Regions from separate parts of the Mycobacterium sp. NGS16 genome, predicted to be linked through region 1. Evidence: predicted binding sites of a transcription regulator. Region 1 holds the regulator's gene; the other holds the start of a gene.
What was found. The regulator LexA, encoded in region 1, represses DNA repair genes until DNA is damaged. The targets are predictions, from matches to a motif close to CGAACANNTGTTCG.

Region 1 (4,259 bases):
TGATCTTCGGTGATCGCGACGTCGTCGATGCTGGACTCGCGGCGGCTCATCCGGCCGTCGTCGGCGAACTCCCACAGTTCGTTGCCGTAGCTGCGCCACCACTGACCGTCGGCGTCACGGCTCTCGTACTGGTAGCGCACCGCGATCCGGTTGCCGTGGTAGCACCACAGCTCCTTGCGCAGGGCGTAATCGCGTTCGCGTGCCCACTTGCGTCGCAGGAAGGCCACGATCTCGGCGCGCCCGGTGATGAACTCGTCACGGTTACGCCATACCGAGTCGTCGGTGTAGGCCAGCGCCACCCGGTCGGGATCCCGGGTGTTCCAGGCGTCCTCGGCGGCAGCGACCTTACGTCGCGCCGAATCCTCGTCGAAAGGCGGACAGGGGCCGAACATGGTGACCTCCTTGCTGATAGCTCACGGCGTCAACCGCGCGACAGCCTGCGCGGCCGGAATGATGTCGTGGATGCGATGGATCGTCTCTCCGGCGTAGAGCGCCGACCGTTCGACGACGGCCGGGTCCATGCCGGCCAGCGGCAGCGCCGGGGTGTACAGCGGTACCGCCACCCGCTGCAGGGCAAGCATCGCGTCCTGGGCGCCCACCGGCATCAGCCGGCTCAGCGGCGCACCGGCCCGATTGAATGCCCGCACCGCCGGCGGGCCGAGTTCGCTTCGGGCACACCAGCGTTCGGTGAGCGCGTTCGGCACCACCCGGTGCGCCAGTGGCCAGCCCATGCCGAACAACATGGTGCGGATGGTGCGTTGGGCGGCCAGCACCTTCTGCTTGTAGCCGGGGTGTGCACACGACTCCTCGGTGAGCAGAAAGCGCGTCCCGGCAACTGCGCCGGCGGCCCCGGCGGCCAGCAGCGCCCGGACATCGTCGGCGTCGGCGACCCCGCCGGCCGCTAGCACCGGTGCGCCGTCCGCGGCCTGAAGGACCTCCGGCAGCGTCACCTCCAGTGGCCGGTCGGCCACCAGGTGCCCGCCGGCCTCGACGCCCTGGGCCACCAGTCCGCTCGCGCCGGCGGCCAGCGCCCGGCGGGCCTGCGCGGCGTCACCCGCGGTGCACAGCACCGGGATTCGTGCGGTCCGCAGCGCTGCAATCCAGCGTGCGGGCGCGCCGTCGTGGAACACCACCAGGGCGGCACCGGCCGTGATGCAGGCGTCGATGTGGGCGCGGCGGGCGAACGGGACCAGCAGATTGGCCGCGACCGGCCGGCCGCCAGCCAGCGTCACGGCACGATGCAGCTCTGCGGCGAAGCGGCGCGGAGCGCTCAGCCCGACCGTGCCCAGCGCGCCGGCCGCCGAGACCGCGCCGGCCAACTCCGCTCCGGCCACACCGCCGCCCATCCCGGCCTGCATGACCGGGGCGCTCAATCCCAGCGACTCCAGCAGGTTCATCGGTGCCGGCCAACCGGAGCCCGGACGGTGACGCAGCACCGCCGCTCGCAGGGGGTCAGCGCCGCGCGCTGCGGCAGCTCGCCGGCGCCTTCCAGCATGCCCTGGATCAGCTGCAGATTGAGCCCGCACACTTCTTGGGTGTACTGGCGTGCCAGTTGCTCGAACGGGCAGTTGCGCAGCTCGATGTCCCCGTCGCCGTTGACCGCCGGCTCGTAACCGCACTCGCAGAGCGCTTCGAAGACGCCCTGGCCGGTTGCCCCGGCCCGCCCGGCGCGACGGGCCGCCGCCGAGATCTCCGCGCGTACGGTGCCGGCGTCATCCGCCACCAGGGCGGTGACCAGCAGCTCGGCCAGCAAGCGATAGTTGCGCGGCGGCACGCTTACCGACAGCTCGTCGCGGGTGCGTGCGTAGCGTTTGGCCGGGCGCCCGGCGCCGGGCCCGGATCGGCCGGCGGGCCGGGCGTAACTCACCGCCAAGATCCCCACCTCAGCCAGTTTGTCGAGGTGGTAGGCCGCCAGGGTGCGGCTGATGCCCGCCGCGGCCGCGGCGTCTTCGCGAGCCACCGGTTCATCCGACGAGGCGACGTACTGGTAGAGCCGCTGCCGCACCGGATCGTCCAGCGCGCTCAACCCGGCTAGCGGATCCAGGCCGCCGCGGGGAGGGGTGCTCATCGTCCCAATGTAACACCAAAAAATATTGACAAATAGGGTTGCGTGCCGCCACGCTAAGGCCCAACGCGGACAAATCGATGGGGGAGAGTGCGATGTCGGTAGCCGTCTACGCGGACCTGCGGCTGGTCGATCGGCCGGTGCCGGACCTCGATGCCGCCGAACAGGCCGCCGCGGCGTTTCTGCAGGCGCTGGGCGTCTCCACCACCGAGGCGGGGCTTGCGGACACCCCCCGCCGGATGGCGCGAGCCTATGCCGAGATGTTCACTCCGAAGCCGTTCGAGGCCACCACCTTTCCCAACGACGAGGATTACGACGAGCTGGTGCTGGTCCGTGACATCCCGTTCCGGTCGATCTGCGAACACCATCTGTTGCCGTTCACCGGAAGCGCCTGTGTCGGTTACCTGCCCGGTGACCGCATCCTCGGCCTGTCCAAGCTGGCCCGGGTGGTCGACTACTTCGCGTGCCGGCCGCAGGTGCAGGAACGTCTCACCAAACAGGTGGCCGACTGGCTCACCGACCACCTGCAGCCACGTGCCGTCGGGGTGGTGATCCGCGCCGAGCACACCTGCATGACGTTGCGTGGGGTACACGCCACCGGCTCGACCACGGTGACTTCGACGCTGCTGGGCACGCTGCGCACCGATGCCCGCTCCCGGCAGGAGTTCTTCTCGCTGGTCGGAATCGGCGGATAGCCGACGGGCCCGCGGTTCAGACCTTGCGGATGACGGTGACGACCTTGCCCAGCACGACCGCGTCGTTACCCGGAATGGGGTCGAAAACAGGATTGTGCGGCATCAGCCACACCTGACCGCCGGCCCGTTTGAAGGTCTTGACGGTGGCTTCCCCGTCGATCATCGCGGCGACGATGTCGCCGTTGTCGGCGACGTTCTGCTGACGCACCACCACCCAGTCGCCATCGCAGATCGCGGCGTCGACCATCGACTCGCCGACCACCTTGAGCAGGAACAGCTCTCCGTCTCCCACCAGTTCGCGGGGGAGGGGGAAGACATCTTCGACCGCTTCCTCGGCCAGGATCGGCCCGCCGGCGGCGATCCGGCCGAGCACCGGGACGAAGGTGGGTTCGGGCAGCGCGTCGGAACCGGCGAAGTCGGTCCGGGGCGCCGCGTCTGAGGGCCCGGCCGATTCCTCGGGGCCGCGGACGTCGACGGCGCGGGGCCGGTTGGGGTCGCGCCGCAGATAGCCCTTGCGCTCCAGTGTGCGTAGCTGGTGGGCGACCGAGGAAGTCGAGGTCAGCCCGACGGCGTCCCCGATCTCCCGGATGCTCGGGGGATAGCCCCGCTCGTTCACCGAGGCGCGGATGACGTCGAGGATGGTGCGCTGCCGGGCGGTCAGCGGTGAATCGGGCACAGCTGCAGGTCCCGGGGCCGCCGTCTTGCTGCTATCGCTCATGAAGGCGAATGTAGTCGCATCGCCGCAATTAATCAAACATGTGTTCGAGGTATGTCGCGCGAGCGTTCGAACGCGGCCGAGACTTGTCGGTGGGCACCGCTAGCCTATTCGACAACGAATCGATCACATGTTCGGACATCGAACATACAATCGATTATGATTCGAACAGTCGAGCGAATACCGGTCGCCGACGCCGAGTGAGGGAGAACCGCACATGATGCTCATCGACACGATCGCCCCGACGTTCGAACCGGCCCGGCCCGAGCGGGTCCGGGCGCATCGCGTTGCCGGGACGTCCGGCCGCGCCCACCCGGTCCAGACCCGTCCCGTGCGCCTCGCCCGGTCGCGCCCGGGCGGGGCGCCGCTGCGGCACCACGGCGCCGGGGTGCTGATGTCGCGCACGGCGCACCGCCCACGGCCGGTCAAGCCCATCACTCCGGTGACCACAGTGGTGCTGGCGCTGATCGCAGCGGGGATCACGGTCTGGCTGGGGCTCATCGCCCAGTTCGGTGCGGCGATGGCCGGCGGCGGCGCCCCCGCGGTGCCCGAACGGCTGGGCGTGGTGCGGGTGCAAAGCGGCGAGAGCCTGCAGCGCCTGGCGGCCCGGGTCGCGCCCGATGCGCCGACCGCGCAGGTCGTCGACCGGATCCGCGAACTCAACAGTCTGGAATCGGCGGCGGTGGACGCCGGCCAGCCGCTGATCGCGCCGATCGGCTGACCGTTGATGCCCGGCCGGCCGCGGCCTGCGGCTACTGCGGCGCGCCGCCCGGCACCCGCGCAG
Region 2 (4,259 bases), on a different contig from region 1:
CGTGCGCGGTGCCGTGATACATGGTGTGGAAGGCCGACTCTTTGTCCTCGCCAAGCGCTCGGGCCTCCTGGTAGCGGCCGAGCAGGAAGATCGCGTAGTCCGTCGAGGCGGCGATGGCCAGCGTCACCAGCAGGTTCACCGCGAACGTCGACAGGCCGATGATGTTGTAGTAGCCGAGCACGGCCACCACGCCGCGGGCAGCGCTCAGTTCGAACACCACCATGCCCAGCACCAGCAGCACGGTGCCGATCGACCGGTAGATCGACAGCAGCATCACGATGATCACCACGAACGTCAGCGCGGTGATGATCTTCAGGCTCTTGTCGCCGGCGATGTGCTGGTCGGCGTTGAGCGCGGACCCACCGGTGACGTAGGCGTGCACGCCTTCGGGGGCGGGGGTGTCGGCGATGATCTGCTGGACGGCTTCGACCGACTCGTTGGCCAGCGTCTCGCCCATGTTGCCGGCCAGGTAGACCTGCACATAGGCGGCTTTGCCATCCGGGCTCTGCGAGCCCGCCGCGGTCAGCGGGTCGCTCCAGAAGTCCTGGATGTGCTCGACGTGGGCGTGGTCGGCCTCCATCTTGGCGACCAGTTCGTCGTAGTACTTGTGCGCGTCGTCGCCGAGCGGCTGGTCGCCTTCGAGCACCACCATCGCCGAGCTGTCCGACTTGAACTCGTCGAAGACCTTGCCGATGCGCTTCATGGCGATCATCGACGGGGCGTCCATGGGGCTCATCGACACCGCGCGCAGCTTCCCGACCTCGTCGAGTTGCGGCACGATGACGTTCACCAGGACCGTGATCGCCACCCACGCCAGGATGATCGGCACCGCGAGCCGGCGGATCCACACGGAGATCCCGCTGCGGTGCGGTGATTGGACGGCCGGCATCGAGTCGGTCGGGGTGTCGTCGCTGATGTGTTTGCTCATGCGGATTTCACAATGCAGAAGGTCTGGGCGCTCACGGGGCTGTTGGCGATGCGTTCGTCTTTGACCACGCCGTCGATGGTGACCCGGCAGCCGATGGTGCTGCCGTCACCTTGGGCGACGATGTTGGGGCTCACCGCCGGGTTGGTGGTCGACAGGGTCAGCGACCACGGCAGGCTGGCGCCGTCGACCCGCTGCGGCGTGGCGTCTAAGTCCAGATAGTTGATGTCGGCGTAGGTCCCGTCCGGGCTGAAGATGTCATAGACGACGACCTTGGGATGAAACGGCTTGGTGTCCTCGAACGGGACGGTCCCGCTGCCGCTGTCGTCGGCACCGAAATAGCCGCGGACCCGCTGCACCGTGAACCCCCCCACGAAGAGCACAGCCACGATGAGCAACGGTAACCACGCGCGTCTGAGAACGCCGAACATGAAAGCTGTGGCCCCTTCGGATCGTGCCGGAATCTGACACAGATTAGTGCATCAAAGTTCTTTTTCACACCCAGCCTAAGTGTTTCGTACGTATGTTCGATATGTTGTCGGGTGTGGGCTGGGGCAGCGGGCCGCCGAGCTGGGCGGAGATGGAGCGGGTGCTCGATGGTAAGCCTCGTCACACCCGCGTCGCCGCCGGTGTGTCGGCCGATCGGGGCCGGTCAGCGCCGCGACCCGAGCGGCCCAGGCCGGCCGGCTCGACGGTTCCTTATGCCGAATTGCACGCGCATTCGGCGTACAGCTTCTTAGACGGGGCCAGCACCCCGGCCGAACTGGTCGTCGAGGCCGCCCGACTGGGCCTGCGGGCGATCGCGCTGACCGACCACAACGGTTTGTACGGGGTGGTGCGGTTCGCCGAGGCGGCCGCCGAGCTGGCCGCTGAGGGGCAGGAGATAGCGACGGTCTTCGGCGCCGAACTGTCGCTGGGGCCGCCTTTTTCGCGGGCCCGCACCGACGACCCGGACCCGCCCGGCCCGCACCTGCTGGTGCTGGCCCGCGGCCCGGAGGGCTATCGGCGGTTGTCGCGCCAGATCGCCGCCGCGCACCTGGCCGGCGAAAAAGACAGGCCCCGTTTCGATCTCGACACGCTGGCCGACGCGGCGGGCGGACACTGGCACATCCTGACCGGATGCCGCAAGGGCCACGTCCGCCAGGCACTGGCCACCGGCGGCCCGGATGCGGCCGCGACGGCACTGGCCGGCCTGGTGGACCGGTTCGGGGCCGAGCGGGTCAGCATCGAGCTGACCCGGCACGGCGATCCCTGCGACGACGAGCGCAACGCGGCCCTGGCGGCACTGGCGCCCCGGTTCGGGGTCGGCCTGGTGGCCACCACCGGCGCGCACTTCGCCGGCCCGGACCGGGGCCGGCTGGCGATGGCGATGGGGGCGATCCGGGCCCGGCAGTCGCTGGATGCCGCCGCCGGCCGGTTGGCCCCGCTGGGTGGCTCGCATCTGCGTTCCGGCGCGGAGATGGCCCGGTTGTTCGCGGCACACCCGTCGGCGGTGCCGGCGGCGGCCGAGCTCGGCGAACAGTGCGCGTTTTCGCTGGCGTTGATCGCCCCGCAGCTGCCGCCGTTTGCCGTCCCGGACGGGCACACCGAGGACAGTTGGCTACGGCAGCTGACCCTGACCGGCGCCGCGAAACGCTACGGCCCGCCCGGGAAAGCGCCGCGCGCTCGAAAAGCGTATGCCCAGATCGATCGCGAACTGGAAGTCATTGCCCAGCTGGGGTTTCCGGGCTACTTCCTGGTGGTGCACGACATCACCCAGTTCTGCCGGCGCAGTGACATCCTGTGTCAGGGCAGGGGATCGGCGGCCAACTCCGCGGTCTGCTACGCCCTCGGGGTCACCGCGGTGGATCCGGTGGCCAACGGGCTGCTGTTCGAACGGTTCTTGTCCCCGGCCCGCGACGGCCCGCCCGACATCGACATCGACATCGAGTCGGACCGGCGCGAAGAGGTGATCCAGTACGTCTACGACACATACGGCCGCGACCACGCCGCCCAGGTCGCCAACGTCATCACCTACCGGGGCCGCAGCGCGGTACGGGACATGGCCCGCGCGCTGGGCTACTCACCCGGCCAACAGGACGCCTGGAGCAAGCAGCTGGGCCGGTGGGGCGCATTGAGCCGCGACGACGCTGATGTCGAAGGCATCCCCGAGCGGGTGATCGACTTGGCCACCCAGATCGCGGATCTGCCAAGGCATCTGGGTATCCACTCCGGCGGCATGGTGATCTGTGATCGCCCGATCGCCGACGTGTGCCCGGTGGAATGGGCTCGGATGCCCGGCCGCAGCGTATTGCAGTGGGACAAAGACGACTGTGCGGCAATCGGTCTGGTGAAGTTCGACCTGCTGGGGCTGGGCATGCTCTCCGCGCTGCACTACGCGATCGACCTGGTGGCCGAGCACAAGGGCATCAAGGTGGACCTGGCCGCGATCGACCTGTCCGAACCGGCGGTGTATGAGATGTTGTCGGCCGCCGACTCGGTCGGGGTGTTCCAGGTGGAGTCGCGCGCGCAGATGGCCACGCTGCCGCGGCTGCGCCCGCGGGTGTTCTACGACCTGGTGGTGCAGGTGGCGCTGATCCGCCCCGGGCCGATCCAGGGCGGGTCGGTGCACCCCTACATTCGCCGCCGCAACGGCATCGACCCGGTGACCTACGAGCACCCGTGCATGAAGCGGGCATTGCGAAAAACCCTGGGAATTCCGTTGTTCCAGGAGCAGTTGATGACCCTTGCGGTGGACTGCGCCGGATTCACCGCGAGCGAAGCCGACCAATTGCGCCGCGCGATGGGCTCCAAGCGGTCACCGGAGCGGATGCGCCGGCTGCGAGACCGGTTCTACGACGGCATGGCCGAGTGCCACGGCATCACCGGGGCGGTGGCCGACCGCATCTACGAAAAGCTGGAAGCCTTCGCCAACTACGGGTTTCCGGAGAGTCACGCGATGAGCTTCGCCTCGCTGGTGTTCTATTCGTCCTGGTTCAAGCTGCACCACCCGGCCGCATTCTGCGCCGCACTGCTGCGGGCGCAACCGATGGGCTTCTATTCGCCGCAGTCGCTGGTCGCCGACGCCCGCCGGCACGGGGTCGTGGTGCACGGTCCGGACGTCAACGCCAGCCTGGCGCACGCCACCCTGGAGTGCGACGGCACGCAGGTCCGGCTCGGGCTGGGCGCTGTCCGTGGTATCGGTGACGACCTCGCCGAGCGGCTGGTGGCCGACCGCCAGGCGCACGGGCCGTTCACTTCGATGCTGGATCTGACTGCCCGGGTGCAGCTTTCGGCTCCCCAGGCCGAGGCGCTGGCGACCGCCGGGGCGTTCGGGTGCTTCGGCACGTCGCGC

Region 2: AC5Y4Q_RS02865 (error-prone DNA polymerase) is a predicted target of LexA. The motif match lies at 1,442-1,455, and genes of this name have one in related genera.

The regions. Positions count from the first base shown of each region.
Region 1 covers NZ_JCALEE010000008.1:57,888-62,146, forward strand. Annotated here, with positions in the region: gene AC5Y4Q_RS17250 (nuclear transport factor 2 family protein) at 1-392, opposite strand, end outside; gene AC5Y4Q_RS17255 (NAD(P)H-dependent flavin oxidoreductase) at 414-1,397, opposite strand; gene AC5Y4Q_RS17260 (helix-turn-helix transcriptional regulator) at 1,394-2,068, opposite strand; gene folE (GTP cyclohydrolase I FolE) at 2,161-2,760, shown strand; gene lexA (transcriptional repressor LexA) at 2,777-3,478, opposite strand; gene AC5Y4Q_RS17275 (LysM peptidoglycan-binding domain-containing protein) at 3,693-4,196, shown strand.
Region 2 covers NZ_JCALEE010000001.1:583,171-587,429, forward strand. Annotated here, with positions in the region: gene AC5Y4Q_RS02855 (MMPL/RND family transporter) at 1-928, opposite strand, end outside; gene AC5Y4Q_RS02860 (MmpS family transport accessory protein) at 925-1,356, opposite strand; gene AC5Y4Q_RS02865 (error-prone DNA polymerase) at 1,470-4,259, shown strand, end outside.